DNA from 2 places in the Tepidibacillus infernus genome. Region 2 is predicted to be linked to the other one. Evidence: riboswitches for the same ligand, from Rfam matches in the RefSeq annotation. Region 2 holds a riboswitch; the other holds the start of a gene.
What was found. A riboswitch is a leader RNA that binds a small molecule or an ion and turns the genes downstream of it on or off. The one in region 2 is predicted to bind lysine.
Positions count from the first base shown of each region.

Region 1 (16,475 bases), 160 kb from region 2:
AATGAATAAAATAACTCTCCATTTAGGTAACCCTAATGCTAATCCAGCTTCGCGAATATCACTTGGGATTAATTTTAACATTTCCTCTGTTGTACGTGTAACCGCAGGAATCATAATAAATGCTAATGCAACTCCTCCAGCAATCGCTGTAAAACCACCCATGGAAATGACTAATAAAGTGTAGACGACAATACCAACAACGATGGAAGGGACACCAATTAAAATATCAGTAAGAAAACTAATGGACTTACCCAACCTATTTCTCCCATATTCAGATAAAAAGATCCCTGACATGAGACCAACAGGAATACCTATAATTGAAGCAATTAAAATTAAAGTAAACGTTCCAATGATTGCATTTGCTATTCCACCACCTTCAACTCCAGGGGGAGTTGGCGTATGAATGAAAAAACTTAAATTTAATGCAGGTAAACCTTTCATAATAACATATCCAAAAATACTAAACAGTGGAATTAAGGCAGTTACTGTTGCAATAATTGTGAGAATAACCATTATTTTACTTTTTATCTTTCTGTTCTTAAGTGATTTCATCATTTCACCTCTTGAGTTCCTTTTGAAACTGACCAAACCAATAATCTTGCAATAATATTAATAAGTAAAGTAACCCCGAACAAGACCAAACCAATTTCAATCAATGCAGATAAGTACAGATTTGATGAAGCTTCAGTAAATTCATTGGCTATTACACTTGCCATCGTATAGGCTGGATCAAAAATAGATTTTGGGACAGAAGGTCTATTCCCGATAACCATCGTTACTGCCATCGTTTCACCAATTGCTCGTCCTAACCCAATAATCATACCACCTAATATTCCCGTTCTTGCATAGGTTAAAACAGCTGTTCGAATCATTTCCCATTTGGTTGCTCCTAAAGCTAGAGCTGCTTCACGTTGTGTATTTGGTACAGTTGCAATCACTTCTTTTGAAATTGATGCAATTGTAGGGATAATCATAATAGCTAAGATCACACCAGCTGTAAATAAACTCACGCCATACGCCGGACCTGAAAAATAAGGTATAAATTCTCCTAATGTATTAATAAAAATAGGTGCGATATAGTTCCGTAAAAATGGAGCTAAAATAAACATTCCCCACAAGCCATACACAATTGAAGGGATTGCTGCTAATAATTCAATCATAAATCCTACCGAGTTTCGAACCCATTTAGGTGCTATTTCTACTAAATAGATGCCAATCCCAACACTAATCGGCGTTGCAATGAGAAGTGCAATAAGTGAAGAAACCACTGTCCCATAAATAAAAGGCCAAGCTCCAAATTGTTCTTCAACTGGATTCCATTTCGAGTCAAAAATATAATCCCACCCAAACTCAGCAATCGATAACTTCGATCCAGAATACATTTCATAAATCATTAAGAAAAGTAGAAACATAACTGAAAAACCAAATAGATAAGCGATTCCCTTAAAGATTTTGTCTCCGTAATGTTTTTTCAAGCGATACACCCCTTACCAAGCTAAAATACACAGCAAAAAACCCTGTTATTTAGGGTTTTTTGCCATCCGTATGTCATTTTACTATTTCACTTGAACTTTGTCTAATTGTTTAACATCTAAATCTTGAATTTCTTTTGGTAATGGAGCATATTGTAACTCTTCAGCAAATTTTTGTCCTTCAGTAACAGCATATTTTAAGAAGTCGACCACTTGTTGAGTACGTTCCTTATCCATTGGGGAATTCTCATAAACCAATAACCATGTTGTTCCAACGATTGGATAACTATTTGCACCAGGTTGGTTTACTAAAGATATTTTCATATCTTCAGGCATATTTGCTACTGCTCCAGCAGCTGCGGCAGAAACTGTTTCAAGCGTTGGAGCCACAAAATTGCCATCCTTATTTTGAAGCTCGACTGCTGTCATTTTATTTTCAATAACGTAGGCTAATTCAACATAACCAATCGTACCAGGCTCATTTTGAATTTGTCCAGCTACACCCTCATTACCTTTTGCACCAATACCTTCAACTGGCCATTCGATTGATTTACCAACTAAGTTATCACCCCAAATTTCGGGTACTGCAGCATTTAGGTAGCTAGTAAAAATATAAGTTGTTCCTGATCCATCAGAACGATGTGTTACTTTAATCTCTTCATCTGGTAAGTTTACACCTGGATTAATATCGGTGATTTTTTTATCATTCCATTTTGTAATTTTTCCTGTGTAAATTTCTCCTAATACTTGTGGAGTTAATTTTAATTTATCTACACCTTCTAAATTATAAGTAACGGCAACCCCACCCAATGTTACTGGAATGTGAAGCACATTTCCACCTGCTTGATTGATCTCGTCTTCTTTCATAGGCGCGTCAGATGCAGCAAAATCTACTGTTTTCTTTATCAATTGCTGAATTCCGCCACCACTACCAATTGATTGATAGTTTACTTTAACACCTTTAGCATTTGCATAATCTGGAATCATTCTTTGTAATAATGGGTTAACGAAAGAGGAACCAGCTCCGTTTAATAGTATATCTTTACCCGCAGCATCTCCACCTTGCTGTGTTTGTTCTCCGCCTTGTTGATTTGGTTGATTTTGAGCAGCACATGCTCCTAAAGTAAAGACAATCACTAATGCTAGGAAGAGTAAGCCTAATTTTTTAAAGTTCACTTTCAAAAGCCCCCTTGAATTTTTTGATTTGTTTTCCTTACAAGTTTGAGTATACTTTGTCCATATCAAGCTAGCGTTAATGAATTGTTAAGGAATTGTAAATTTTGATCTGTTTTTTTATTTTTTCCGTTTTTATTATGATTCATCCATACTCATATGAGTTATCTCTGCTTTAAGAAGAAAAGAATATTAGGAAGACATTGATGACAGAAAAAAATGAGCGATAGCAAGCGCTATCCCTTTTTCATATATAATGTGAGGTCAAATCTATGTCAAATGTTTATTTTAACGACACATTGTTGATAAATTATTAAACAAATGTAAAATTAAGTTAAATAAAAAAGTAGCTATCAAAAGCTACTATTTTATTTGCAATATGAAATTCATCTGATAATGATGTCATTCAACGTCGTACTCGAAAATTAATATAGTGCACTCTCTGAGTATATTAATGGTGCCGAGGACCGGACTTGAACCGGTACGGTAGTCACCTACCGCAGGATTTTAAGTCCTGTGCGTCTGCCAATTCCGCCACCCCGGCACGTTAATGGAGTACCCTAAAGGGCACAACTATATTCGCTTGCTAGAAGTAAAATCGACGTAGCTGCGCTCAAATATATGGAGCGGACGACGAGATTCGAACTCGCGACCCTCGCCTTGGCAAGGCGATGCTCTACCACTGAGCCACGTCCGCAAATAAACATTAACTTTAAATAGTTGTCCACTTTTCATTTAAAAAATGGTGGTTCGGGACGGAATCGAACCGCCGACACGAGGATTTTCAGTCCTCTGCTCTACCGACTGAGCTACCGAACCTCTTTTGAGACATCAATTATCATACCATTAAAACGAATAAATGTCAATTTAATCTTTTTTTTGACTTCATATATTCAAACGTATTCTTGCCTGTAGAATATAAACCCACTGCAATGACTCCATCATTTATTCCCTGTCTGATTGATTCGATAATTTGATGGTCTGCAAATAATAATGCATTCCCTATATTTAGCAAAACGATAAGCAATAGTGTAGTCCATGCTCTTAGCTTTTTAGGAATATGGATATAATCACTTAGAAATGGGGTTAAAGACATGGCTAAAGCTATAATAATACCCATTTCAATCATCATTCTTCCCCCCTTCAGAAAACTAAAAAGATAGCTAATATATTATATGAAAATAATGTATTTTTTCTTATGTGATCACCCATCTATTTATTTTTTTTCTCTCGCTCAGAAAAGAATGATTACTTATTAGTATTTATTAAAAAAATCATTGGAAAAATAATCGAGACTTGTATAAAATATGAGTTAGAGACATACCGCCTAAGGTATCTTTGTTCCATGTTCAATATTGAACAAAGTTTGGCCTAGGCAATTCTCTTTATAGAACCAAAGTTAAGGGAGGGTAAAAAAAATGGCTAAAAACATTGTAATTCTTGGTGGTGGAACCGGTGGAACCATGGTTGCTAACCACTTGGCAAAAGGATTAAATCACGAAATTAAAAATGGTGAAGTTAAACTTACCATGATTACAGCAGAAGAGGATCATATCTATCAACCAGGTTATCTCTTCATTGCTTTTGGTTTGCAAAATCCTGAGCATTATGTAAAAAAACAGAAGGCTTTAGTACATCCAAATGTAAACCTTGTCATCGCTGATGCAACATTGATCGACAAAGATAAAAAAGTAATCAAAACAAACAAAGGTGACTTCACTTATGATTATTTAGTCATCGGTACAGGTGCAATTCCTCGTTTCGACTTAATTCCTGGCTTACCTGAAGCTGGTGATGACTTCTATACAATGGAGGGTGCTCTTAAACTAAGAGAAAAAATCACAAACTTCCAAGGTGGTAAGATCGTTATTACACTTGGCCAACCTCATAAATGCCCAGTTGCACCTATTGAATTGTATTTAATGTTACATGAATTCTTTGAAAAGAAAGGTATTCGAGAAAAGGTTGAGCTCGTTTATACCTATCCGCTTGAGGAAGTTCATCAGGCAGTTAAGGTTGCTAAATGGTTAAAACCTGAACTTGAAAAACGTAATATCCGTTATGTTACTCAATTCGTGCCTGCAAAAGTAGATCCAGAGAAAAAGGTTCTTACTTCCAAGGACGGAAAAGAAGAATCCTTTGATCTGTTAATTTCAATTCCACCTCATCGCGGAGCAAAAGTTATCTTCGATTCTAAACTTGGTAATGAAATGGGCTTTATTCCGACTAATCAATACACTTTAAAATCTGAAGTAGATCCTTCTATTTATGTAGTTGGAGACGCAACTGCAATCCAAATTAGTAAAGCTGGTTCTACAGCTCACTATGAGTCTGAATATGTTGCTAAAAATATTGAGCAAGAACTTCATGGTCAAACACCTACTCACTTCTATGATGGAAAAGTTTTCTGTTTTATCGAAGCAGGTCTAGAAGAAGGAACTTACATTAATATGGATTATAAAAATCCTCCAAATCCAGTTCCACCATCTGCTATGATCCATTGGTTTAAACATGCATTTAACGAAATGTATTGGATGACAGCTCGAGGACTATTATAGAAAGGAAAAGGGGTGTAAAAAATGAGTGTGACAATGGAAGAATGTAAGAATACGTTAGAATTAACTGAACAAGAATTAAATACCTTAAAAGAATTAGTACAAACAATTAATACCATGAAAGAGCAAAATGTATTAAAAGATTTATTAGATTTAGCTCACTTCATTTCCGGTGCAACAAGAGCATTTAACACAGGGGCAGTAATTAAAATGGCTAATATCGCCGGGACAGCAGTAGAAACTGGAGATAGAGTACTAGCTGATTTAGGTGGCATGGAAACGATTAATAAAGTGCTAGATGCCGTTGAACAGGCAAAAGAAGATATAAAACATGATACCTCTAAAGTTGGCTTTGGCTCATTGTTAAAGCTAATGAAAGATCCAGGTGTTCAAAATGGATTAAAGTTTATGCTTGCTGTTACAAAAAATTTATCTAAGTAATTCTAACCTATAAACGACAAAGAAGGCCTTACTTAGTATGATTTAAAGTAGGTCTTCTTCTTTTTTTATGAAAGCTCATAGTGGTCGGGATGACAGGATTTGAACCTGCGACCCCCACGTCCCGAACGTGGTGCTCTACCAAGCTGAGCCACATCCCGATCAATTGTGTACTATATATTTTAAAAATGTTAAACACAATTTGTCAAGGTTAAAGATCGCCAGGCGCCGGTTGATCTACACCTCTAATACGATGCTTGTGTCCGACATTTTTTGTTGTATAGAAATCATAGTAATGAACATGCCTTCCACTGCCCACTGGAATGGCTGGACTAGAGTATGCTTCGTAATAATGTGTATGACCATTTTCAAACAAAACGTAACCTTCGACAGAATGGATATGTCCCCCATCACTAGTTAGTATTGGTGGTGAAGTAATATCTAGGCATTGATGAACATGATCTAATTCGATTGAAGTATAATCCACAGAACCATGGGTATGGTTTGGCACAAGACCTGGATAAGCATCATCTTTTCCTATTTTCTTCATTATTATCATCTCTCCTTTGTAGGTGTAAATCTCACAATACAAATACTATGTAAATGTCTAGCATTTGATTGTACTATAGCCTATTAAGGAGTATATGTTTTGTAATATTTAAGTATGGTGGAGCATAACACACCTAGAAATTAAAGAGCTGGTTTTTATGAAAAAAAATAAATAGTACGGATATCTTATTTTTACTATTATTCATGACTACACTAAATGATATTGATTTTACGAATTGGTTAGATTACGTTGCTGTTGAGAGTTTCGCTGTTTGGATTGGAATGATGATCTACAAATTGAAGTTAATGAGGAGGAAAAAAAGAAGGAATTAGAGGAGTTACGTAAAAAAACCGCCCTTATGATGATTAGGGGGCGGACATTTTCTTTTTGAGGAACAACAGCAATCATCCTTATAACTACAATAACTAAAACAGACAATAGGTTTTGTTTCAAACTTTGTTATTCTTTATTGCTTTATATGCTATAATTGTTAAAAATAAAATATTACAGTATTTGAGGAGAGCTTAAAATTGGATAATGAATAATCAAAGATTAAATAGCATAGAGAATGAAATGAAAAATATGAAATCAGAGATACAAGATATCAAATCCAACATGAACACCCAATTTGATACACTTGAAACAAAAGCATCTTATTTACAATCAGATGTTACAGATATTAAGGCCACTGTTCAACGTATCGAAGAAAGCAATCCAGAAAACGTTCATGCAATGCTTCAGACGATTAATAACAAGTTGGATCAGCGTGATGCAGACATCCAAGTTCTGAATAAACGAGTTTTTAATTATCGAAGGTTTAGATCTAAAAGCGAATTTTCTGTTATTGGTTTTATTGATGGTGGAGCATAGGGGGCTCGAACCCCTGACCTCTACACTGCCAGTGTAGCGCTCTCCCAGCTGAGCTAATGCCCCATTCTTAAGACAAAAATTATTATAGCATCCTCTTCATTTACATTCAACACTTTCAAACCTAAAAAATTCGCATCAAAGGGGTCATTCCAACATTCTTCTGTTAGGTCCATCGACAAAGTAAGGCACTGTATAATGCCGAATTCTTTCCATAATTCTTTTGGCCTTTAAGCTTTCCACTCCACCTTTATTTGAATACGCCAGATGCTCTTCTAAATCATCATAATTTAAATTAGAGGAATATAAGATAGGCAACCCTTTTACTACCCTAGCTTGTAAGATGGCTCCTAGTATTTCGTCTCTTTCCCATTGAGAAATCGTTTCTGCTCCAATATCGTCTAAGATTAGAACCTCAACCTCTTGTAAAAGCTTCATTTTTTCATTTAAGGTTTGGTCTTGGATAGAACTTTTCATTTCTCTAAAAAAATCAGGTACATAGATCATTAAAGTGGAAATTTTATTTTCTGCTAATTTCTTCGCAGTCGCTGCCAACATGTGACTTTTTCCAACTCCGAGCGGACCATATAAATAGATTCCTTTTCGTTTTTGACCAGATTGATAAAGGTCAATAAATTTTAATAATCCCATAAGGGCTTCTTTACGTCCTAACGTTTGATCAATCTCTTTAAAAGAAGCCTTCAAAACTTCCTTTGGAATATATTGGCTCTTAAATAATTGATTTTTATATTCCTCTTCTTCTTGGTTAAGTAACTTTTGGCATTTTGTTAATATACTTTGAATTTGGCCATATTCAAATTTTAAAGTCGTATAATGCCCTTTTAATAAATTTGGACAATTATCAATTCCAATGCAGAGGGAACAATTCTTTTTATCCTCGATATATTGATAAAGTTGATTTAATGAAGGAAGAATCATCTCTTTAGAGAGTTCGTTTGTTTGAAAAAGTGACTGTAATTCTGGATGTTGTTCAAAATAACGAACCCATTTTTGCTTATTAACGCTTAAGTTGGGTATTAATTCACCTATGATTTGACTTAAAGGATCCATTTTATCATCTTTCCCCTCATTAAATTTCTCCTAATTTCCTTAACAATTGATTGATTTCATCCTGACTTTCTTTATCTATAGAGTCAGTTGTATTCTCTTTCTGATGATACTTTTCTTCTTGCTGTAAAATATAATCTGGTATCTTCTCTTTCTTTCCCGACTTTGTGGAAGTAAAAGCTTTCTTGGCTGCATTCTTTGAACCTTTTTTTACCTCTTTCCATTCTTTATACAATTGATGCTCCTTCTTGGCCACATTTTGCGCTTCATTTACGGTTTTGATTTTTAGACGTTTCCAATGCCCCGCGATCTTTTCCGTTAAATTCTTAGGAAGTTTATATTCATTAGTCAACATAATATATTCTATTAATACATTTACTACTCCTGATGGCAATTGATAATCAATTAACAGTCCTTCAATTAAGTTTAAATCTGCTTCTGCTATCTTTCCACCACCTTGATATTGTTTCATTAGTTCTATAGGAGTTAAATGTTCTAATTCCCATTGATGTTGCTCTGCTTTACTAAGATTGTGGGCTGATTTCTGTTTTTTTTCATCAACCAGCTGTTCTTTTTGAACAATGACAACTTCCTTTTCAGCAAATTGAACTCGCTCTTTTACCCTTTTTCTGAGTGACTGCTTATCAATTTTTCCAGTTGAATCATAAATGGTATGATCCTTTAATAGATTGATCATGTCAGTTTCAGATAATTGATAAAGGAAAGCTAATTCATGTAAAAGTTTTTCTAAATCTGAATCGATGATTTTTTCTAAGGGATAGATGGAACTACCCATTCCTTTTATAAAATCAATATCAAGATATTTTTTCTTAATATCTAGTTTAGGTGATTGTTTTTTCTCTTCCTGATATTCGAGCGGTTGAATCAATTGCTCTATTTCAGAACCTGGTTTTATCTTGAATTCAGAGGCTAAAACAGTATCAAAAACTTCATCAAATGACTTGGTTATTTTCTCAGCAAATATGTAGTACCCATGGTTCCAATTTAAGTTTGGTGTCAACTTAGATTTTAAGGTTTGAAAAGCTGACTTCCCTAATCGATTTAACAACAATAGGCTTAAAACGTCACTCTGAAAAAATTGGATAGGATGTAATGGTGGAAATAGGGTATATTCAAAGATATGTTCATTTTTTTCAACGTGTTTATACTTTATAGTTTCTAAAAGACCAACAGCCTCCAAAACTTTTCTCGCTTTAATAATCGTTGGAAAGGAAAGCTGAAGTTGTGTCATTAAACCTCTATGCAGATTTGGTATTGAAACACCTGCCTGTCCTAAAGGAAGGTGATAAATGAAGGTTAAATATAAACTTAGAGCCTCTGTGCCAATAATGGGTTGATATAACTCAATCATGTAAGAAAATTGGGTAGTTTCGATTGAATTAGGTAATCTTATAATATAAGAATCCTGTGGTGTAATTTCATTGAAGATGTAAGACATTCTAAATCAACCCCTTTTATAAAAAGCTTATCTTTATTATACCATCACTCTAACTTAACAAAAACAACACTTGTTTCTCCAAACCAATCCATATATAATACCTTTATGGGTATTTAACTCACAACTAGATGCTTAAACATTGAGAAGGGGAGGTAATGATATGGTTTCCGTAACACCAAGTGCAAAGGATAAGCTTGAAGAGTTACTGAAAGAGAAACAAAGTAGCGCAGCAATCCGTGTATATATTGCTGGTTTTGGCTGAGGCGGTCCATCCTTGGGATTGGCTCTGGATGAGCCAAATGAAGAAGATAAAGTTTTCGAATATGAGAACTTTAAAGTGGTCGTCAATGCTAAAGAGCTTGAAAATATAGGCGATGTTGAAGTAGATTTTCGTGATTCCCGCTGGGGAAGTGGCTTTACTGTTAGATCTACTTTTGGTTCAACTTGCTCATAATATCACATTATTTAAATCCCCTCCGAATTGGAGGGGATTCTCTTCATCCTTTTCGCAGTAACTCAGAAATCTCTTGAATAAATACATTAATATCTTTAAACTGGCGATAGACTGAGGCAAAACGAACATAGGAAATTTCATCAATCTGATATAGTTTTTCCATCACCATTTCACCAATGACTCTGCTGTCAACTTCTGATTTCAAATCATTTCTTAATTCTCTTTCAATATCTGCCACCATATTTTCTAACGTTTCTAATGGCACTGGTCTTTTTTCACATGCTCGAATAAGCCCTCTTAGCACTTTTTCTCTACTAAATTCTTCACGACTTCCATCTTTTTTAATGACTAAAATGGGTGTTTCTTCTACTTCTTCATAGGTATTAAACCTTCTATTACATGAATCGCATTCTCTTCTTCTTCGTATGGATTTTCCATCATTGATCGGTCGAGAGTCTAATACTCTTGTTCCATTATAATTGCAGTAAGGACATCTCAATATTTCTCACCCCAATTTTTTCTCCCACATCTATGTGCGCTTAAGGTTGTACAAGTTATTATAAGTTTCCCTTAATTTCTTTAAAAGGTCAAGGGGAAATCCTTCCTATATTTCACCGTAAAAATGATTACTCCCACTTTTAAAAGTGGGAGTAAGGAAATTTGTCGACTATATTAATTTTCAACTGGTTTTCCTGCAAAGCGAACTAACAAGATAACACCAAGGATACCGATTGGAAGTGTAAACCAAACTGATAGTCCTAATCCGACAGGTAAATAACCTAAGAAAATAGTTAAAATAGCTATTGGAATCGCATAATCTAATTGGGTTCTTACATGATCTAAATGGTCACTACCTGCTCCCATCGAAGATAGAATCGTTGTATCTGAGATAGGAGAAACATGGTCGCCAAAAATTGCACCTGTTAATACTGCTCCTGCGCTCATGATAATAAAATTAGGGTCTGAAGATAATGCAGCTGCCAATGGAATAGTTAATGGCATTAAGATACCCATCGTACCATAAGAAGTACCAGTTGCAAATGAAATAATTGCTCCAAAAATAAAGATAATCGCTGGTAAAGCAAATGCTGGTAGGGTATCAGATAATAGACCAACAAGATATTTTGCTGTACCTAATTCTTTCATTGTACTACTTAAGGACCACGCTAATAGTAAAATAACCCCAGTGATCAAAAGAGACTTCATTCCGTTAATCCATGTTTCAATCGCTTCCGAAACGGTAAAGATCTTCTTACTAATACCCATGATCATGGCCACAATACTTGCAAAAAGAGCAGCCTGGAATAATACTACACTTGCATCAGATGATCCAAAAGTCTCACGAATGGCTGCAAAGGATAATGGACTAGATTGAATCAGTTGTTTTACAGCCTCATCCTCTCCACCCATGATCGCCATGTACCCATTGTAGTAAAAGCCACCAAAGGATAGAATCATTAAAAGCCCGATGGGAATAATTGCATTCCATATATTTAATTGGATACCCTCTTTTGGCTGAACATCTTTATCATCAGTTGCCATTGGTTTTGCTGTATCCGCTAATACTTTTCCTGTTGTTCTTGCTCGACGTTCTGCCTGATACATCGAGCCAAATTCTCTCATAAATAATGCCGTAGCTACAACAAAGACTAATAATAAAATATTATAAAATCGAAAAGGGATTGTATCCATAAAGACACCATAAGCATTGACATCTTGCCCAATTGAAGAATATGCATCTTTAATTAACCCTACTTCATAGCCAATCCAAGTAGAAACTAATGCAATACCCGCTATTGGCGCTGCAGTGGCATCAATAATAAATGAAAGCTTTTCTCTTGACACTCGTAATTTATCTGTAACAGGACGCATAATCGGTCCAACAATGAGTGAATTCGCATAGTCATCAAAAAAGACCAGTATGCCTAAAAGCCAAGTAATCACTTGTGAACTTCTTGGGGATTTTGCTTTTTTTGCTAACGATTCAGCTACCGCTCTTGCCCCACCCATCTTTGTAACTAAGGCGATTAGCCCACCAATTGCTAAAACTTGAAGGATAATTCCAGCATTCCAAGGGTCTGCTAAAGATGTCAAAATATATTGTACAACCTGAAGCAATCCCTGAAATAAGGCACCTAAAACATTATACGATGTAAGTTGTAACAAAAATGCTCCTGAAAAGACGCCGATAAATAGCGACAACACAACATTTTTTGTAATAAAAGCTAATATGATTGCAATCAATGGCGGGATTAATGTCCAAAAACCAAACTGTTTTGCATGTTCTGCGGCTTGATCGATTTCTTCTGCAAAAGCAGGCAAATGTTGAGATAATATGATGAATAAAGTAAATAAAAACACAGATATTTTGTTTCTCACTCTCTTTGCATCTCCTTTATCTATTTTAAATATGTTCGAACAAAAGCATATGATAAACAAAAAACCTTGAAGCTATATATGCCTCAAGGTTTATTATGCCCAAATAAATAAGTAATTCATAAAAAAACACTTGTTGGCAGATAGCTCTCCACAAAATACATTTTGTGACAGTTCTACATATATTTTACGCAGAACCAGCATATAACTCTTTGGGCTAAAGTTATACACTTCGGCGGTTCTTCCTTTCAGATTACCCAAAGCCCTATTGAAGATAATCTTACTCTTAAGTAACCGCACCTCTATACTTACCAGTTCATATTCGCTTATTATAATTTTTGTTCGACTTTTATATATTACTAAGTTAATGCTATTATGTCAACAGTAAAAAAAGAAGGATCAGATCCTTCTTTTTGGATAGCTTATTTGCTATACGTTTCAATTTTTGTTGGTTCAATCACGACTGGCCCAACACCACGTGGAACTTGTACAGATTCACGAGTTGTTGCTTCAAGTTGCTTCGTAATGTAATTTGCAGCAACATTTGGGTCAATTCGATCACCACAAGTATATACATCAATACTTGCATAAGAATGCTCAGGAAAACTGTGAATCGTTAGATGGGATTCTGAAATAATGACAACTCCACTAACCCCCATCGGTGCAAACTTATGAAAGGCAACTTCACGAATTTCTGCGCCAGCTTCAAGTGCTGCATCAACCATCGTTTTTTCAATAAATTTTAAATCATTTAATTTTTCAACATTACAACCCCATAATTCTGCAATTACATGACGTCCCATAGTATCCATAACGTCATCCCCCTTTTTACAATAATTCCATGCCCTCTCAAGCATGCGGGACCTACGTCATCTACCACGGGGGAAAGTTAGTCCGATGAGGTCCTAACCCTTTGAGTAGATACTGGTTCCTTAGTTATTTAAAAAGTAAATTGAATTTCACGAATTTCAGTATACTGGTTTTATCCCCTTTTTGCAAGAGAATTTTTATTTTTATTTTCATCTGCTGACACTGGAATCACTTACCTGTATTGAAACATTTGATTCTACATACAATACGATTACCAACCGATAAGGAGGTGAACAACAATGGCAGCAGGGCAAGAGCGCAGTAGCAATCAATTAGTAGTTCCTCAAGCAGGTCAAGCTTTAGACCAATTAAAATTTGAGATTGCTAATGAATTAGGAGTTCAAATTCCTCAAGACGGTTACATGGGATTCATCGCTTCCCGTGATAACGGTGCAATCGGAGGTAACATTACTCGTCGTTTAGTTCAAATCGCTGAACAACAACTTGCAGGACAAACTGTAACTAGATAATTAAATAAGATGCTCTGAAGTATTTGGAGATATGCTTCAGAAAAAAATTAACAGCACTGATAAACTCAGTGCTGTTATAGTATCTTATGCATTTCAAATTTATGCGGTTAAAACTTTATTTTTTTGTTTTTGTTTTTCTTTATCATGAAGATATTTAGCCAAATCAACTACCCGACATGAATAAGCCCATTCATTATCATACCAAGCCATTACTTTGATTTGATTTTCTCCAATGACCATTGTCGATAAGCTATCTACAATCGATGAATGATCGTTTCCTATAAAATCAGAAGATACTAGGGGTTCTTCACAGTATTGAAGGATGCCGTTTAATTCCTGCAAGCTTGCTTTCTTCAGAACCTCATTCACCATTTCAACTGTCACTTTTTTTTCAACTTGAACAACAAGATCTACGATTGATACATCAGGAGTGGGTACTCTGAGAGCGACTCCATTCAACTTTCCTTTTAATTCGGGAAGAACAAGAGACACTGCTTTTGCAGCTCCAGTTGAAGTTGGAATAATCGATTGCCCCGCTGCTCTAGCTCTTCTTAAATCTTTATGCATATTATCAAGGACTCGCTGATCATTGGTATAGGAATGAACTGTAGTCATCATTCCTGATTCAATTTTAAAATGTTGATGTAAAACCTTTGCAATAGGTGCTAAACAATTAGTAGTACAGGAAGCATTGGAAACAATATGGTGTTGCTCAGGATCATATTGATCATGATTAACTCCCATGACAATCGTAATGTCTTCTCCTTTTGCCGGCGCAGTGATAATCACCTTCTTCGCCCCAGCAGAAAGATGTTTACTCGCACTTTCCTTGTCTCTAAATTTTCCGGTAGATTCGATAACCACATCTATATTTAGATTTTTCCATGGTAAGAATTCAGGATTACGTTCAGATACGATCATAGTTTCTTTATCATTTACAAGAATCGTTTGTCCATTCACCTTTATATTTGCATTTATTTTCCCATGTACTGTATCGTATTTTAACAGATGAGCCAAAGTTTCAGGAGGGTAACTTGCATTAATTGCAACAATTTCAATCTCTGGATTTTCCATTGCCCTTCTAAAAACCATACGCCCAATACGACCAAATCCATTAATCGCTAATCTTAATGGCATATTTCTACTCTCTCCTTCACATTATAACATACTAATTTATCTTATTTACTATAATAAGTATAACATATTTAAAAAAAATAGCACTAAAATTGTTCTGTTTCAAAAAAAAAAAAAAAAGACTCAATAAAGAGCCTTCTTATAAAAAGGAGTTTGTATATTCCATAAGCAGCGACTTTTGGGAGTCCTCACAACGGAGCACGATGGAATATACAAATTTATTTATAAAATACTATATATCAAATTCAGACGAATAAATCCATTGATAGCGTTCATAAAAATGGAGAACCCTTTGTATGTAATGCCTTGTTTCTCCGAATGGAATTTGATCAATGGTTCCAGCATTCCCATCCCATATCCCATCTTCAATCCACTTTTTTACATTACCAGGCCCAGCATTATATGCAGCCATCGTATAAATTTCGTTGCCTTGAAATTGTTGATGGATATTTGCTAAATACCAACTTCCCAATGCGATATTCACCTCAGGCCTTGATAAATAATCAAGTGATTGTGGTGGGAAATTGCCTTTTTCAATAATCCATTTTGCTGTTTCAGGCATGATTTGCATCAATCCAATTGCACCTTTTTTAGAAATTTTTTTTTCATCAAATCGAGTTTCAACTTGTATGATAGACAAAATTAAGTAGGGATCAATGTCAAATTGGCGAGAATATTTGTAGATGATATCATTATATTTGATTGGATACATGAGTTGCCAAAGCCATTTTGAATTTAAACTTAAAAAAACTAAAAATAAAAGAAAAAAAATAAGAGCCGTTTTTTTGGTAAATGGTTTATTTGCCATCCTTCTTTTTAATCCAACTTTCCATACCATTTTTTTATACATTCAACAACCTGCAATTCTGTGTTGGATATGCCCAAACTATTGTCAATAACGATATCTGCCATTTCTTTTTTCAAATTCAAGTCCAGTTGCGCTCTTATTTTTGATAATGCTTCTTCTTTGGTGATCCGGTCTCGTTCCATGAGCCGACTTAACTGAATTTTTGGGTCAACATAAACAACAACAATCAAATCAAACAGTCGCTCTCTTTTTGATTCAAATAATAATGGAATGTCCACGATGACGTGATCGTATTTCGTTTGTAACTCTTTTGCTCGTTTAACGAGAGAAGCAAAGATAATGGGATGTGTGATCTCATTAAGTATTTCCCGTTTTTGAGAATCATTAAAAATAATCTTCCCTAATTTTTTTCGGTCAATCGTTTGATCTGGTAATAAGATTTCCGAGCCAAAATGATCAATAATCATTTGCCATGCTTCTTCACCAGGTTTTACAATTTCCCTTGCAATCTGGTCTACATCAATTACAGGTATTCCGTACTTTGCAAATAATTTGGATACTGTACTTTTCCCACTACCAATGCCTCCCGTTAACCCAATAAGCATCAAATCACTCCATTAAAAGATTTTAATAATCCCCATCATGATCAAAATAAGTCCAGGTAGAATTGTAAATCTTTTTAACCATTCTACATCAGAAAACAATAATCCTACCTTCATCCCTACTAATATAAAAAGCCCACTCATTCCTGCAATCATCGTAGCTGTCTTTAATGGTTCGA
Region 1 is NZ_JBLWFI010000001.1:76,704-93,178, reverse strand. Features, by position in the region: gene pstA (phosphate ABC transporter permease PstA) at 1-555, opposite strand, end outside; gene pstC (phosphate ABC transporter permease subunit PstC) at 552-1,484, opposite strand; gene pstS (phosphate ABC transporter substrate-binding protein PstS) at 1,557-2,648, opposite strand; tRNA gene TEPIDINF_RS00525 (tRNA-Leu) at 3,101-3,189, opposite strand; tRNA gene TEPIDINF_RS00520 (tRNA-Gly) at 3,268-3,342, opposite strand; tRNA gene TEPIDINF_RS00515 (tRNA-Phe) at 3,389-3,464, opposite strand; gene TEPIDINF_RS00510 (hypothetical protein) at 3,508-3,777, opposite strand; gene TEPIDINF_RS00505 (NAD(P)/FAD-dependent oxidoreductase) at 4,064-5,203, shown strand; gene TEPIDINF_RS00500 (DUF1641 domain-containing protein) at 5,225-5,641, shown strand; tRNA gene TEPIDINF_RS00495 (tRNA-Pro) at 5,723-5,799, opposite strand; gene TEPIDINF_RS00490 (YmaF family protein) at 5,850-6,188, opposite strand; gene TEPIDINF_RS00485 (hypothetical protein) at 6,762-7,058, shown strand; tRNA gene TEPIDINF_RS00480 (tRNA-Ala) at 7,046-7,121, opposite strand; gene dnaI (primosomal protein DnaI) at 7,203-8,126, opposite strand; gene TEPIDINF_RS00470 (DnaD domain protein) at 8,146-9,582, opposite strand; gene TEPIDINF_RS00465 (IscA/HesB family protein) at 9,743-10,036, shown strand; gene nrdR (transcriptional regulator NrdR) at 10,080-10,535, opposite strand; gene TEPIDINF_RS00455 (Na+/H+ antiporter NhaC family protein) at 10,709-12,415, opposite strand; lysine riboswitch at 12,549-12,725, opposite strand; gene speD (adenosylmethionine decarboxylase) at 12,835-13,224, opposite strand; gene TEPIDINF_RS00445 (alpha/beta-type small acid-soluble spore protein) at 13,522-13,752, shown strand; gene TEPIDINF_RS00440 (glyceraldehyde-3-phosphate dehydrogenase) at 13,852-14,889, opposite strand; gene TEPIDINF_RS00435 (lytic transglycosylase domain-containing protein) at 15,119-15,736, opposite strand; gene coaE (dephospho-CoA kinase) at 15,703-16,299, opposite strand; gene ytaF (sporulation membrane protein YtaF) at 16,312-16,475, opposite strand, start outside.
Region 1: another riboswitch for lysine. It lies ahead of TEPIDINF_RS00455 (Na+/H+ antiporter NhaC family protein); the one in region 2 lies ahead of TEPIDINF_RS01275 (aspartate kinase).

Region 2 (16,475 bases):
TCTCCTTCACCTTTTGTATTTACTGCACCATTGATACCACCCTGCGCACAAACAGAATGAGAGCGCTTAACTGGTACTAATGAAAATAAATCAACGTGCACACCTGCTTCAGCAGCTTTGACGGTAGCCATCAAGCCTGCTAATCCTCCACCAACTACAATGATCCTTTGACTACTACTCATGTTCTCGCTCCCCCTTTACCCTAAATTTACTTGTTCGACGTATACTGGATTGACAAAAGCAAATAATGCGGAAACAGCGATAATCGATACTGCTACGAAAACAACCATCCAAACATATGTAGAAATTCTTTGAGCACGTGGTCCAATCGTAATACCCCAGCTTACCAAGAATGACCACATACCATTGGCAAAATGGAATACTGCTGAAATCACTCCAACCAAATAAAAGACAAAAGCCCAATTATTTTTAAGAATGTTAGCCATTAATTCATAATTTAATTCTGTGCCAAGTGCCATTTGAACACGGGTTTCCCATACATGCCAGCCAACAAAGATAAGGGTGACAATCCCTGTCATTCTTTGTAAGAAGAACATTACATTTCGGAAATATCCATAATTGTTTACATTATGTTTTGCTTGGAAAGCCACATAAAGTCCATAAATCGCATGGTATAAAAGTGGTAAAAAGATCAATACCCATTCTAGTACTGCCAAGTAGGGCAAACTTTCCATAAAACCAGCTGCACTATTGAAGGCTTCAGGACCCTTGGTTGCTTGATAATTCACCGTTAAATGAATCAACAAAAATACACCTACAGGAATGATTCCTAATAAAGAGTGCAATTTGCGATTAAAAAAATGCGTTGTTGCCATAATATCACTTTCCCCCCTTTTAAAATGAAAGAAGACATTTAAAACACCCTAGACCTTACCTTAACCTATAACCTTACCCCCTTTTTTTCATTTAACAATCTATTCCCTCTTTAGTTTCAATGGTGAAACCAAAAAAATGAAAATTTTTTGACATTTTCATTGTACGCCTTCATTTTTAAAAGCGTCAAGAATAAGTAGAGTTAGATTAATTGTTTATTTCCCACAAAAAACTGGTTATATCGGCTTTTATTCGCTTTTTTAGAAAATTTGAGAAAAGTTATATAAAGTCTTTGTTCAATCATGTACAAGTTTTAGTCTTCTTAATATTTATTCTTTAGAAATATGATAATTCCTTCAATATAAAAAAATATTTTATTATTCAGAAAATAGTAGAAATGTATATTACATCGAGCTCCGTCATCCATGCCTTTCTATGAAAAAAATGGAACAAATGAAAATCCCTCTTGTAAAAAGAGGGATAAAGAATTGGTATGTTCTATTCATGATCTAATTCAAAAGAACGATGTAATTCTTGTACTCCAGAAATAGCATACTCCTTAGGAACAAGGCAGGAAACCTTAATCTCAGATGTGGTTACCATTTTGATCGGGATATCTGCATTGCTTAAGACCTCAAACATTTTAGCTGCAACTCCAGGGTTAGATATCATCCCAGCCCCCACGATCGAAACCTTTGCTAAATGATCCTCATGACTAATCATTGTACAGGCTCCCACATAACGTTCCAGAATAGCTAACGTATGTTGTAAATCACTGCTTGTGATAGAAAAAGAAACATTGATTTTGTCTTCCCCATAATCACTTGTAACAATCATATCTACATTGACTTTTTCTTTTGCCAATGTAGAGAATAGATCAGACAAAGCATTGATTTTGTTTTCTAAGCCAATAACCTGTACACGGGCAACATCCATATCATAGGCTACACCTGTTACTACCTTTACATGTTCCATACCATGTTCCTCCTTTATTACAGTTCCTTCAACCTGAACCAAGCTGGACCTTACAACCAAATGAACACCAAACTTTTTCGCGTTTTCTACTGCTCTAGGATGTAAAACCACTGCACCTAGATTTGCTAATTCAAGCATTTCATCGAAACTAACTTCTTTTAGCTTTTTAGCCTTAGGTTCTATTCTGGGATCTGTTGTATAAACCCCATCTACATCTGTATAGATTTCACATAGATCAGCCTTCAATGCAGCTGCTAATGCAACAGCACTTGTGTCAGATCCACCTCTACCTAAGGTCGTAATTTCCCCTTCCTCACTTACCCCTTGGAAACCCGCAACGATAACAATCTTATCATTTTTTAGCTCTTGTACTATTCTCTCGGATGATATATCTGTAATCCTTGCCTTACTGTGAACTGATTCTGTCTTTACTCCTGCTTGCCAGCCTGTAAAGGAAATTGCTGAAAAACCTATTTCTTGCAAAGCCATTGCTAACAAGGATATTGAGACTTGTTCTCCAGTTGTCAATAACATATCAAGTTCTCTTGAAGACGGCGTAGACGTGATTTGGTGAGCCATGTCTAGAAGGTCATCAGTGGAATCTCCCATCGCTGAAACAACCACAACTACCTGATTTCCCTGTTCTTTCGTTTTCGTAACAATCTTTGCAACGTTTTTGATTCGGTCAATTGTACCTACTGATGTGCCACCAAACTTTTGAACCACGATCCCCATTTTCTCCACCCTTTCCAACATATTGCGATGTTCTTCTAGTTTCGCAGAATTGTACTTTGTACAATTTAATATAAAAAAACAACAGGAAATAGACTCCTGTTGTGAATCACAACATAAAAGTTTCCCCACCCCCAAATAGTCAAGATAGTTCTCCATAGTTAAATTTGGGATCATTTAACTATGACAGTCCTACACTTATTCAATGTAGACCCAGCTCTACTTCCTGCGAAGAAATAGGCTTCGGCGAAAGTCCCTTTTATCTTTTTTCATCAGATTCGCTTCCTCTAAAAGATGACTCATGAATTTCGCGCCCCTACCTCACTTTAACTAAATATGATTATAGTGAGGTATACTATTAAATTTTGAAGTTATTATATCATACGGTAAAGAAATGTAAACCCTTATTCTTCAGTATTTATTGCTTCCAAAATCGTTTTAGCTAATTTATCGCCAATTCCAATTTTGCGAAATTCCTCAACAGGAGCTTCTTTCATATTCTTTATTGAGCTAAAGTGTTTTAATAATAATTTTTTCCGCTTTTCACCAACACCTGGAACCTGATCTAATTGCGAAGCAAACACCGTTTTTTTATGGGTTTGACGGTGGAACGTAATCGCAAATCGATGAACTTCATCTTGAATTCGTTGTAATAAATAAAATTCCGGACTATTTCTTTCCATAGATACTGGAACAGGTGGATCACCCATTAACAATACTGCTGTTTTATGTCGTTCATCTTTTTTAAGCCCAGCTACTGGAATAAATAAACCAAGCTCATTTTCTAGTACATCAACTGCAGCATTAATTTGCAATTTTCCGCCATCAACGATGACCAAGTCTGGTAGATTTAAACCTTCTTTTAACACTCTTGTGTAACGCCGCCTTATCACCTCTTGCATCGTATGGTAATCATCTGGTCCTTCAACCGTTTTTATCTTAAATTTTCGATAACTCGATTTATCAGGCTTACCATCAATAAATACAACCATAGCGGATACAGGGTCGACACCTTGAATATTGGAATTATCAAAAGCCTCAATACGATGTGGAGTTGCAATCCCTAAACTTTTACCTAAAAGTTCAATGGCTAGACTTGTTTTAGATATATTTTTTTCTTCCATTTTAAACTTCTCTTCTAAAGCAATTCTCGCATTTTCAATCGCCATTTCTACTAATTTTCTTTTTTGACCTCGTTTTGGCTGTTGGATCTTAATTTGTAACCATTCTTCTAACAATTCTTTGTCTAATGATTCTGGCAACAAAATTTCTTTAGGCAATACAGGATTTTCAAAGTAAAACTGTGTAACAAAGGACATAAAATCTTCTTCTGGTACTCCATAATAAGGGAAAATAGAAACATCCCGTTCAATCAGATTTCCTTGCCTCATAAAGAAAACTTGAACACACATCCAACCTTTATCTATATAAAAACCAAAAATGTCTCGATTGACACGATCATTTAAACTAATCACTTGTTTGGACATAATTGCTTCAATATCATTAATTTGATCTCTATATTCTTTTGCGCGTTCGAACTCTAAATTTTCAGCCGCTTTCTCCATTTTTTGCTGAAGTTCTTTTTTTAGTTCTTTATAATCCCCTTGCAAGAAACGGATAATTTTTCGGGTCATTTCTTCATAAGTAGAATGCTCCACCTTAAATTCACACGGAGCCACACATTGACCTAAATGATAATATAGACAAACCCGATCTTTTAGTGTTTTACATTTTCTTAACGGGTATATTTTATCTAAAAGCCTCTTAACCTGCTGTGCAGCACCGGCATTAGGATAAGGGCCAAAATATTTTGCTTTATCATTTAATACTTTGCGTGTCACTTCTAAACGCGGATGTTCGTCATTCGTTAATTTAATATAGGGATAAGTTTTGTCGTCCTTTAACATGATATTGTATTTAGGGCGATATTTTTTGATTAAATGGTTCTCTAAGATTAATGCCTCAATCGCTGAATCAGTGATAATATATTCAAAGTCTACAATATCATTAACCAGCCTTTGGGTTTTTGCATCATGACTCCCAGTAAAATAAGAACGCACACGATTTTTTAATACTTTTGCTTTTCCAACATAGATAACTTGTCCATGATTATTCTTCATTAAATAACAACCTGGTTTATCAGGAAGCAATGTTAATTTTTCCTTGATGTGATCCAATCTTTTTCACCTACCAAATATGAATTAAGTTCTCCCTTCAAGTTCGACAAGTTTATTTTAATACTAACCTATTTTAACGAAGTGTGACTAGAATAAAAATGTTTATAAAACTTGTATGCATATAATAATAAGATCAGACTTCTTTCAAGAAATCCAATGACGACTTCAATCATCGCTAAAGTAATATAGACTTTCTCCATTCGGTTCACCCCCTTTCACTATTAACTAGTGAAGGGTATGTGTCCCTTCTATATGCTTGCTATAAGATTTTGTCTGCCACTTCTCCACTTAGGGGGGTGGCTGCTTTTTTCGGCTTGATGGCGGCTGGCCTGCTTTTGAGAAGAATACCAATAAAGAAATATTAACATTCTTTGTTCAAAAGGGTACTGAATCAATTACAATTGACCCTTCAATTGCAGATTTAACAGGCAGAACATTAGAGTTTCTTGGCAATTATGCAAGGTTTAATTTGAATTACCCTAATATTATCAGGGCAGTAAAATGGTTGATTCGCAATCAAGAAAAGAATGGTTCCTGGTTTGGCAGGTGGGGAATAAGTTATATTTATGGAACCTGGGCTGCATTAACAGGTCTAAAAGCAGTGGGGCTTAGTTCAAATCATCCGACAATTAAAAAAGCCGCTAAATGGCTGTTAGAAATACAAAATGATGATGGCGGCTGGAGAGAATCCTGCAAAAGTGACATAGTAAAACAATATGTTCCGCTTAATGCAAGTACACCATCACAAACAGCCTGGGCATTAGATGCTTTAATTACTGTTTATGATAAGCCAACACCTGCTATTGATCAGGGTCTACAGCGTTTGATCGATTTTGGATCTGAAAATGATTGGCGAAGCTCATATCCTACGGGCGCCGGTTTAGCAGACGTGTTTTATACTAATTATCACAGCTAAAGATATATTTGGCCGCTACTTACTTTAAGCCATTATCAAAATAAATATACCAGGTAAGACCAAAGCTTCAACAGTTGAATTAAACGGATGATTAGGTGAAGCTTCTAAAAAAATTGGTTCATCATGTATATCTTCAGGCCTTATCCCCAGACCACACATAGATAAAAGAATAGCCACATCGAAATGTGGCATAATCCTTTTAATTTTTTGCTCCATTCACGCAAATCATCGGACATGTCAGTCCCGCGTATTTAAGCGGTTTTATAGCATCCGAATATGATCACTTAACAAGAAGCCATTAATGGAAGAGCTCGAAGCGTTTAAATTGGCTGCTTATTACTCTACATTACCATAATACCATTGCTCTCCTGAAGTCATTACCCGATAATGAATCACAATCAGATCATCTTCATTCCAATTAAGGGTGGTCGGGTCCTGTCTGACCAAGACAATGTTCAGGTTTGACCAATCACCGGTATTGACGGAACCTGTACTGGACAGTTCGGAGAGAGGAACGACCATTTCAATATCACCCGTATTGACATCCCACTGCGGGATTGTCATTCCGGAAAGATGTTTTTCAAATGTCCAGCTTCCGTTACTGACATGGAATTTAGCAAAATCTCCGGAATCGCTCCATCTGCTAACCATATATTGCATCGACCGATCCAGATTGCCGCCATATAATCCAGTAGTTAATGATTCGGCTGTACTGTGTTTGAAATCTTCGGCATAAACCGTCATGGCAAAACGGGGAGCCGTATTGTAGCCTGACAAGTGATGACTGGCATTTTTAATCCGTACATATAGATTATTGGCATCATTAGAGACATAGACCTTGGCAATATCTGTGTCATCGGAACCTGAATCAGAGTCACTTAAACGATCATGGTAATACGGGACATTGTTCCATTGAGCCAAATCATTAGCCACCGTTGTCGTAACGTTAATAGATTTATAGGCTCCTGCGTTAAATTGCGGAGGAATGACTCGTATATCCGCTTGATCCTCGTAAACCAATGCGGTAATCACAAACCATGCTCCTGTTACAGGCTCTACCATTGTACTGGGAAGAGGTTTCAATGAAATTCGTGATACGGCCTCTCCCTGGGCCATATAACCAACCGCTGTACGGGAGACAATCCATTTCAGATAATTTAATGCTGTTTGCTTTTCTCCCCGATATAAATGATGCAAAGCTGCATAAGCACTCATTTGTGGCCAGGAAGGTTCATCGCTTAACGCCTCATTCCCTCCGGGACTGTATGGAGAGGTGTAATAGAAATCATCCCCGTCATAACGGGCAATTCCGTAATTATCATGTTGCAGATTGGTTTTTATTTTATTTACGTGACTGTTTGCCCTTGAAGAATTGGCATCTATTACGCCGTAAACAATTAAAGCGTTAGATGACCCGTCTACCAAGGTTCGTGCTGTTCCATTAGTATTGACTGCACGATTATAATAACCATTGTTTACATTCCAAAGCCCTGACGGACTCCATGTATCATCCTTTTGAATATTGGAACGAATCTCACTCGCAGCACCGTTATAATCATCTGCCAGACTATTTAACCCCTTTGCTCTAGCCATATGCTGGGCAGCATCCAATCCTGCCACATACAAGGCTTGAGTAAATGCGTTATATTCAATTTGCTCTTCCCAGATGCTTGCATCTTCCTCACCAAAACCATAAGGGTCAGACCCTAAATTAGACCAGATAAAATCTGCAGATTTTTTGTACTTCGTCCAGATACTATTTAAGAAGGTGGTATCTCCGGTTAATTTATAATGCTGATAAGCACCGACAAGAAAAATTCCGATTGAATCGTGTTCAGGCTCAACAAAGGATACGTAATTGTTAGTCCAATAATCAAAGGTCGTTTTGAAAGTGCCGTCTGACTGTTGCCGATCTTGCAGCCAGTACCAGTATTTCTCCGCCTCATCGTAAAAACCTGCCTGATCGAGAACCATCGCAGTTACGGCCGAATCCCGTGCCCATACTTTATAACCGTAAGCAATCGGATTAGTCGTAGCAGGAGTTGCCCCATAAGTCGGGTTTGTTGCATTCTTAATTGTGATTAAAGCCCGTGTATAGGTTTTATTGATGCCGCCGTCAGCAAAATTAACGGTTTTTCCCTGACTGAGCCAACTGCTGTAAGTATTACTCGTCTGAGTAAACCAATAATCTGCTTTCTGGGATAAAGCACGATCAACCGAATTCTGAGCATTGGTTAAGCTATCCTGAACCGTTGCAACAAAGGAGACGGACACAGAACCTGATGCAGGAATGGTTACCTGATCCTGAAAAGCAACGCTGATATCTACCGCATATTCATCGGAATTATTTTTTACTGTTCCATTGTTATCGAAGGTATACCAAGCACTCACATCGTTTGCTCCCAAGTTGGACTCTGTATCATCCGCCACTTGGTAACCGTCTGCACTCTGGAAAGCACCTAAGGCGACATAATATTGACCTGAACTGGTCATATCGACAAACAGGGTATTTCTTGTGTTGTCATACCATCCATGATGAGTTTGATTCGTACTGCCCTTTGTCACATTATTGACATGGATCTGTTCCAAAAGATTAAAGTTAATAGAGGTTGCATTGTTATTTGTAAAAGTATACTTAGCAATCATAAAGTCCTCATTAGGCACCATGGCAAAATCTTTTTCAACCACAATGGGCAGATTGCTTCCGTTATAATCCAAATATTTGGTTTGAAGAATCCCGCCGTCATCATAATAAGCTTCTGAGGCAAAATTGTGCGGTTCTGTATATTTCACTGCATTGGTTTCATCACGAAAAAAAGCAGAGTAATCATGAATCTGATTCACGGTATAGTCGTCATCAATTCTCATTTCTCCAATTCTTGGACCATAATTTCCTGTATCCGTTTGAGCTAATTCGCTCGCCATCCATATATTTACTGCATCCTTCCAGTTATTCAAGTAGATGCTTGTTACTGACTGATCAGTGGGTAATGTATCTGTTGATGCTTGAGTAATTTGCAATGGAGCAAACAAGATGGAAGTAATAAGGATTACTGTAAGCATAAAGATCCAATACTTATTTTTCATGATTCGATCCATTTTTATCGTCCTCCTATTCTTTTCATACTATTATTGAATGTTAAGATGAAAATCTTCTCCTTCCCATCGATCCACATCATATTCCGGAATTCCGTTGTTATTGTCATCCCAAAGGAAGGTAAAATCAACCGTTGTTCCAGAAGTAAACGGACCAATTGAGATTTCATAATCTAAATTATCATTGGTGCTTCCATTCGTAACAAATGCGGTATCTTGGACATTTTGCCAGTTATTTACTCCCCAATGAACCCATCCGGGAAGCCCAACACGATAAGTAATGCGATAACCTGCAGGAGCAGAAGTGATTTGACGATCAAATTGCCAGATATAGGTTTTATCTAAATCTAAAGAATCCAGATTAATGGCTCCAACATTTGTAGCAGAATACCAAAGTACTATGGTATGGTATCCCTTGCTGAGATTTACCGTTAATTCACCGATCCCCCAATCATCCCAACTTCCTGTATGATTAAATTGAACCGTACCGGCATAATGGCCATCTACAAATACATCTCTTGCTGCATCACTTCCTCCATTTCCATAACGGAAGCTTAATACGTAATCATCATCGGCTGTCGCTTTGACGACAAAAGAAATCCCATCATTCACTTCAGCAAATTGATCAACAAACCCCGAGCCCGTATAACCCGTATGGTCTGTATCAACAGCAACATTGCTCAATATGGCTGTTTCAGCTTCATAGGTATCATTGGCTGGAACATGAAAGGAACGCTTCATGTAAATCATATCCCAGTATTTCAAAGAAGGTACAGTAAAAGAAACATATTTCCCATTACTGTCTGATCCAGTAGTAAAAGCTAATTCTTGGGTTTTTCCAAAATTAATATCCGGTGATGCAACATAAACATTGGATATGGTTTCATCAGTTCCAATATAAACCTTGGTTGTTAAATTACTTTTTTCCACTGGTGCAGATCCGCTGTTTCGCCATTCAGAATCATTTTGCGTAAGGTTAATTAAATGAAAAATGTTATAATCATTATTTCTTTTTTGAATCGCCCAGAGGGTATTACCGCTTCCATCTCCACTTACTGTTTCTCCTTGTATTTGAATAAACTGATTACCCGAATCATTTGCTATAACATCTTGATCAAAGAGTAAATTTTCATAAGCAGTAATAAAATTATAGTGATTTTTTAAACCTTGCTTTAAATCGTTTCTAATTGCTTTACTGGTGTTAGGATAATATTCGTGAGCAAGCATGCGATTATTCTCACCTAGCTCAATATGAGTAGCACCACTTGCTGCAAACGCAGCATCAGCTAATAGGACAGAATGTTTATCAAATGTACCTAAGGTTAAACTGTCTAAGTTAATAGCACCAGTATCAGAGGAATCGTATGCTAAAGTCACTGTATGTGTACCTTGCGTTAAATTTGCAGTATAATAGGTATCATGAGCCCAAGTATCCCAATTCGCTTGATTGGCAAAATATAACGTATCTTGTTTTACCCCATCAATGTATATGCTTCTTGTGCTCGTACCTCCCGTGCTGTTGCCAAAGCGAAATACCAGTGCATATTCCCCATCTTCTACGGCATCGATCGTAAACTTAACTTTATCTCCGTTTTCTGCAAATTGATCAACAAATCCTGACCCTGTATAACCTGTATGATCCGTGTCAACTGCTACATTGGTCAGAACCGCATCCTCCGCTTCGTACCGAGGACCAATATTTTCCTCGTAGTTCATATATGCTGCCAAAACAACGGCCTTATTGCCGCTTAATAAACGAATTTGTTCAATGTAGTTTTTCAAATCGATATAGTTATTCGATTTAAACCATATTTCACTGTATAAAAAGTCTACGTCTGCATGTTGGGCGATATCATTTGCTGCCCATCCGTCTACTGTACCATCAACGATATTAAATGTGATCTGATCTTTGTTGCTATTATTGGAAGTTAAACTGGCCTTTGCTTCATCCAAAAATGGGGAGAAACGCGTGGATAAATCAATAAGATTACCATAATAATCATAGACATTATCTCTTTGTCCCATTTGATCCACATGAATCCCGTCAAATCCTGCTGTATTTACAGCATCTAAATACTCCGGAATGATATAATTCTGCCAGTTTGCATTTTGGGGATCAAATAAATATAGATATTTTCCGCTATTGAAATCAACATCATATTGGTTGGTTGCACTGCTATCTTCATAGATTCCCCATGCAGGATCAATTCCATATTGGGTATAATCCTCTCGAGAAGCATATCCCATAGCATAGGCCATTGCTTTTCCGTTTACATCATGAACGGCACCAATTTGATTCTGAATGGTATCCCATGAAATTTCACGATCAAAAAGATCTAACCACGTGGGTTCTATTTGACCATTTGTCCGTTTGATAAATTTATCATGACGATACATCCAATCATAGAATTGCCATGCATTAATATGATAATCTTGAGCTAAAGTATTAATCTTTTCCTGACTCTGATGCAGAGTTTCATTCGGACTGAATTCAGAAATATAACCATAGCGAGGATATTTCGTCCAATCACTGGATACATCGATTGCAGTTGCTCCACTTGAGGATCCTGCGGTTACATAAACAAAATACCCTTGAAAATCGTTTAATGGAGATGTCCATTGGAAGGTCACTGTCGTCGAGCTTTCTTGAGGTAAAGAGATCAGCTGACTAGAGGTATACACTTGATTTTCTAAATGATATATCGTGAGGTAAACATTATCATTAAAAGCTGTTCCTGAATCGTTTGTCATTTCTACATTTATCGTGACTATTTCACCAGGACTGTATCTAGACTGGTTCGTGTAAACTCTATCAATGATTCCATCAGTTGCGGCATGTGCTTTTTGAATCATTTCTGATGTTAACGCGATCGAAAACAATAATACAAGAATTAAAAACAAAGAAATAAATGAATGTAAACTTTTTTTCATAATGGTATTTTACACCTCCATATGAAAGTAATCTTTTAATAAACATCCATGAACAACTCTAGTTACCACCTCCTTTCAAATCAATTTGGACAACGCTATTGAACAAATTCGATATAAACCATGTCCCAAATAGATAGGGTTGGAATCGTAAATTGAATCGCTTTTCCATGTTCATGAGAAACGATTTGATCATTTAGTTTAATCGGTTCGGTATTTTCAAAATCAGGGCTTGCTAAATATACTCCGTTCACCTCTTTTTCAATTAATACCGTACAGGTTATCTCCTTCTGTTTTTTTGGACGTTGTTTTTTTCCATGCTCCCAATAATCATCCTCTAATCCTACTAAATTAATAAGGTGAATGATTTGATAGTCTGGAAGTTGTTTCACCATCGTCCAAACCGTATTTACATCCCCATTAGGAGTATAAGCAGCTTCCCCTTGAAAGGAAATCTCCGTGTTAATTCCTCCGGTATATACAAAAGAAAGATCAACTAATTGATGATCGTATAATAGTTTTCCATATCGGACGATAAAGTCATAATATTTCCTTACTTCTTCAATAAAGATATTACTCATGGTGCCATAACTGGGATAATAGGCTTCCGTAAGCACTTTATTTTCTTCACCAATGAGAAGATGATAACCCCCGCTGGCAAAAATGGTTGCCATGGTCAGCAGAGCTCCATTTTCAGCAGCGGTTTGGTCATATTGGTCATATCCTTCCGTTTGTTTAAAGGATGGAAGATAGGCAGAAAGAATAACGTGCTTATCGTCGCTTAACTCACGTCCGCGATCGATTAAAGCTTTTAATTCCCGCAAGTGAATGACAGGGGGCCATACTTCAATATAGATGGCGTCTTGGTCAGCTTTTGCAGTGGTATGTACAGGGTAATTACTCACATTGTTAAATATCAGTCCGACTTCAGCATTTACCTCTTTTAAATGTTTTTTTGTTTGATTGATTAATGCTGGATAACAATTTGCTAAATCAACCAATTCTTTTCTACCATTGACATGACGGAACGCTTTTTTAGGAAATCCATATTGATCCATATGAATTCCGTCAAAGCCTTCTTCCATCACTTTGCGAAATTCAGAAATCATATGTTTATTCCATGGGGAATCCGGAGATATGTCCATGATGTAAAAAATATCGATTAAATGATAGGGATCTCCGTTATTTTTGTACAATCCCCATTCCTTATGCTGTTCATGAAAATCCTTTAATGAAGCATACACTGCTCCATAGGCGAGGGCAGCCATTCCTTTTTCATGCAGGGCATTGATCTTTTCTCGAACCACAGGATAAGATAATGTGCGACCCATGGGATCAACGAAGTTTTCAGCAGGTGGAATCATGTTATCGTGTCTGTACATCCAATCATAAAATTGTATGATATTCAAATGAAATTTGTTTAGGGAATCAACATCGTTTAGCTGCCCTTTTTCATCTTGATGAAAATCACTTAAAAATCCATATCGAGGTGCCCTCCGCCAATGATCAACCACGTCCCATGCGGTCGATTTTTGGGCAAGATATTTTCCATTTGCAAACAGCTGAATATTCACACCAAACCCTTCCCAAATTTCATTTGGCACTTCAAATGGAATCGAAATCTGTTTAAAAATTGCTTTTTCTAAATATATCTCCATCTTTTCTTCCCATTCCAATTGATGGAGTCTTTTAAAAGAAACTTTGATCTGAATCATAGCCTCTTGATTACCCGCTATTTCCACGATTATGCTGCCTTGCTCTCTCGGATGATATTGTGCCTTATCCGGATATACATCCAAATGATGGATTTTGACTTGTCCCACCGTTTACACCACCTATTCTTTCGTAGTTCTTTCCTTTAGATAAACCATATCCCAATACTTCAAAGAAGGTATGGTAAATGTAATAAATTTCCCCTTGCCATCCTTTGCTGCTGTAAAAACCAACGATCGGGCACTTCCATGATCTTCGTCTGGTGTGGCAATAAACACTTTTTCGACAGGTTGATCTGTATAATATTTGACGTTAAGGTTTTTCATTTCTATCGGTTCTTTGTATTGACCAAAATCATCCCGCCATTGAAGTGATTGTTGATTGGTAAAGTTAATTAAATGAAGTATTTCATATCCTTTTTTGGCTTTAGTGAAATACCAAATTGCACCCTTTTCTGGATATTTGGATGCTTCATTCGCTTCTATGATTACATCTCTTTCAACAGATACCACCTGATCTCTTAACAGATTTTGATAAGCTACTAAAAAATCATAATAGTCATAGAGGGCTTTCTCAAGTTCCTCAGTCATGACTAAATGGTTATTTGGAAAATATTCCTTACTAAGCATTCCGGTATCTCCCAATTCAAAATGTGCTCCTCCAGAGGCAAATATCACTGCATCTGCTAATAGGACAGAAGCTTTATTAAACTGTCCAGGTTGATCTGCTTTTCTATAATTCATATAAGCCGCAAGGACAATCGCTTTATTTCCCTTTGTTAATCGGATATTTCGTTCAATTACTTGTTTTAATTGTCCGTAGGTGTTGATCGGATTCCATACTTCTGTATATAAAAAATCAACAGGGGATTGTGCAATCCGGATTTGACCGTAATCGTTCACTGCATTCATCACAAGAGGAACATGAAGTGTTTCTTTTGCTTTCTTTAAAAAAACCTCGTAGGTTTGATCTAACTCGATGATATGTCCTTGGTAATCATAAAGGCGTCCACGATCTCCAAGCTGATCCACATGCCAGCCGTCAAAGGGGAAGACCTGAAATACTTCTTCTTCCTTCTGCAGGATATAATGCTGCCATCCTTCATTTGCTGGATTCTGAAGAATAAGTTTACTGGTTGCCCAAGTATTCGGCAAAGGATGCCCATCCTGTAGTTGATGCATTGCATCCTTATATAATCCCCATTCCGGTTGAACTCCGTCCTGTTCGCTGAATTGATAAGCACCAAATAACAAGTTATAGTTCATCGCCATCATGTTTTTTTTATGGGCTTGATGAAGATATTCCATAACCGTTTCAACATTGATATCTCGATTTGCAATATCTTTCCATTTATTTAAAGGGTTCTGAACGGTTCCTGCTAAAGGTTGATGGTGTTTATACTGCCAGTCATAAAACTGCAGACCATTGATATGAAACCGATTTAATCGTTCAATGTTATTCCTTATTTCCTCCTTCGATAATTCCCCAAAGTTTGTAATATAGCCGTACCTGGGAAACTTTGCCCAGTCGGATGAAATATCAATGGCGGTATTACCTTTGTCTTTAAGTTCACCATCAGAAATAAACCAAGCTTCTACTAAATACCCCTTATAATCTTCTTTTGGAGAATTCCATTCCACCGATAAAGTCTTCTGCTCTCCATTTATAATTGTAAATCGATCGGATTCCAGTCTGGCTGCTTCTTCTCCCAAATGTTTAATCGTAATGATGATTTTCCCTTCTACATCCAATTCAGAGCGATTAGTTAGTCGGGTATAAATAACTGCTGTTTCTCCCGGTCCATACCTTGCCTGTTCTACATAAACATCATCAATCCATCTTCCTTTTTCTAATAGACGGTTGACTTCCAGGGACACATCTTGATGAAAAACAACATATAGACCGAAAAAGAAAAATAGGAATAAAAAAATAATGCGAAACAAAAGACCTAGATGTTTCTTCATAGCCATTATTATCCTTTCACCGCACCTTCACCTGTCGTGCTTTGAACAAATTTTTTCTGGAAAACGATAAAAATCAAAATAATCGGTATGATGGCAATGAGGGATGCTGCAAAAACTAGCCCCCATTTTGTCGCATGCTGCCCTTGGAACAGCTGCAGCGCAATCGGCAGCGTTCGCTTAGCCTCACTTTTTAAAATGGTTAAAGCAACAAAAAATTCATCCCATGCTCCTGAAAAGGCAAAAATGCCTAGTGTGGCCAAGGATGGTTTAGATAATGGGAGATAAATATGTCTGTAGATCGTCCACTTTCCGCCTCCATCAATAATCACCGATTCTTCCAGTTCCTTTGGGATCCTTTCAAAAAAACCTCTGAGAAAAAAGGTGTTTCCAGCAATTCCAGTTCCAACATAGAGCAATAATAACCCCCGATAGGTGTCGACGAGCCCCAAGCCTTTAATTACCGTAAATTGCGGAACGATGTTCAATACACCCGGCACCATCATCGTAAACAAAAACAATCGAAACAAGAATTCTTTTAAAGGAAATTGAAACCGAGCAAAAGCATAGGCGGTCATTGAAGAAAAGAAAAGAGCAAATACGGTAGTCGTGGAAGCAACAAATAAACTGTTTAGAAAATAACGTTGAAAGTTATTTTTATTCCAAGCTTCGGTATAATTGTGAAAAGATTTTTCTTCCTTCAACAGTTCATCAGGGTGAGGGAGTGAAAAAGTATCTTGTGTAAAAGAGGTTAAAACCATGTAAACAAAAGGGGTTAAAACCACAAATAACCCAATGATCAAAAGCAGATAAACGACAATTTTCCAAAACAATGCCATACCTCATCCCACCTAAAACTCAATTTTTTCTTTTCCTATGGTTTTTTGTTGTCCCCACGTAATTAGAAAAATCATAATTCCCATCAACACACTGATTGCTGAAGCATAGCCAAAATCAAAAAAGCTAAAGGCCTGCTTATACATATAGCTTAATAATACTTCTGTTCTGCCTAAAGGTCCTCCGTTTGTTATAAGCAATACCTGAATAAAAACGTTAAACGAACCAATGATTAAATTAATGATGACAAAAATCGTCGTTGGTTTTAATAATGGTAAGGTAATATATCGAAATACTTCTCCTGCC
Region 2 is NZ_JBLWFI010000001.1:240,136-256,610, reverse strand. Features, by position in the region: gene sdhA (succinate dehydrogenase flavoprotein subunit) at 1-182, opposite strand, end outside; gene TEPIDINF_RS01280 (succinate dehydrogenase cytochrome b558 subunit) at 198-839, opposite strand; gene TEPIDINF_RS01275 (aspartate kinase) at 1,333-2,544, opposite strand; lysine riboswitch at 2,682-2,868, opposite strand; gene uvrC (excinuclease ABC subunit UvrC) at 2,946-4,718, opposite strand; gene TEPIDINF_RS01265 (hypothetical protein) at 4,787-4,918, opposite strand; partial or broken gene TEPIDINF_RS01260 (squalene--hopene cyclase) at 5,035-5,634, shown strand; gene TEPIDINF_RS01255 (hypothetical protein) at 5,659-5,850, opposite strand; gene TEPIDINF_RS01250 (glycoside hydrolase family 15 protein) at 5,971-8,733, opposite strand; gene TEPIDINF_RS01245 (glycoside hydrolase family 66 protein) at 8,764-11,661, opposite strand; gene TEPIDINF_RS01240 (glycoside hydrolase family 66 protein) at 11,757-13,481, opposite strand; gene TEPIDINF_RS01235 (glycoside hydrolase family 66 protein) at 13,494-15,335, opposite strand; gene TEPIDINF_RS01230 (carbohydrate ABC transporter permease) at 15,344-16,171, opposite strand; gene TEPIDINF_RS01225 (carbohydrate ABC transporter permease) at 16,184-16,475, opposite strand, start outside.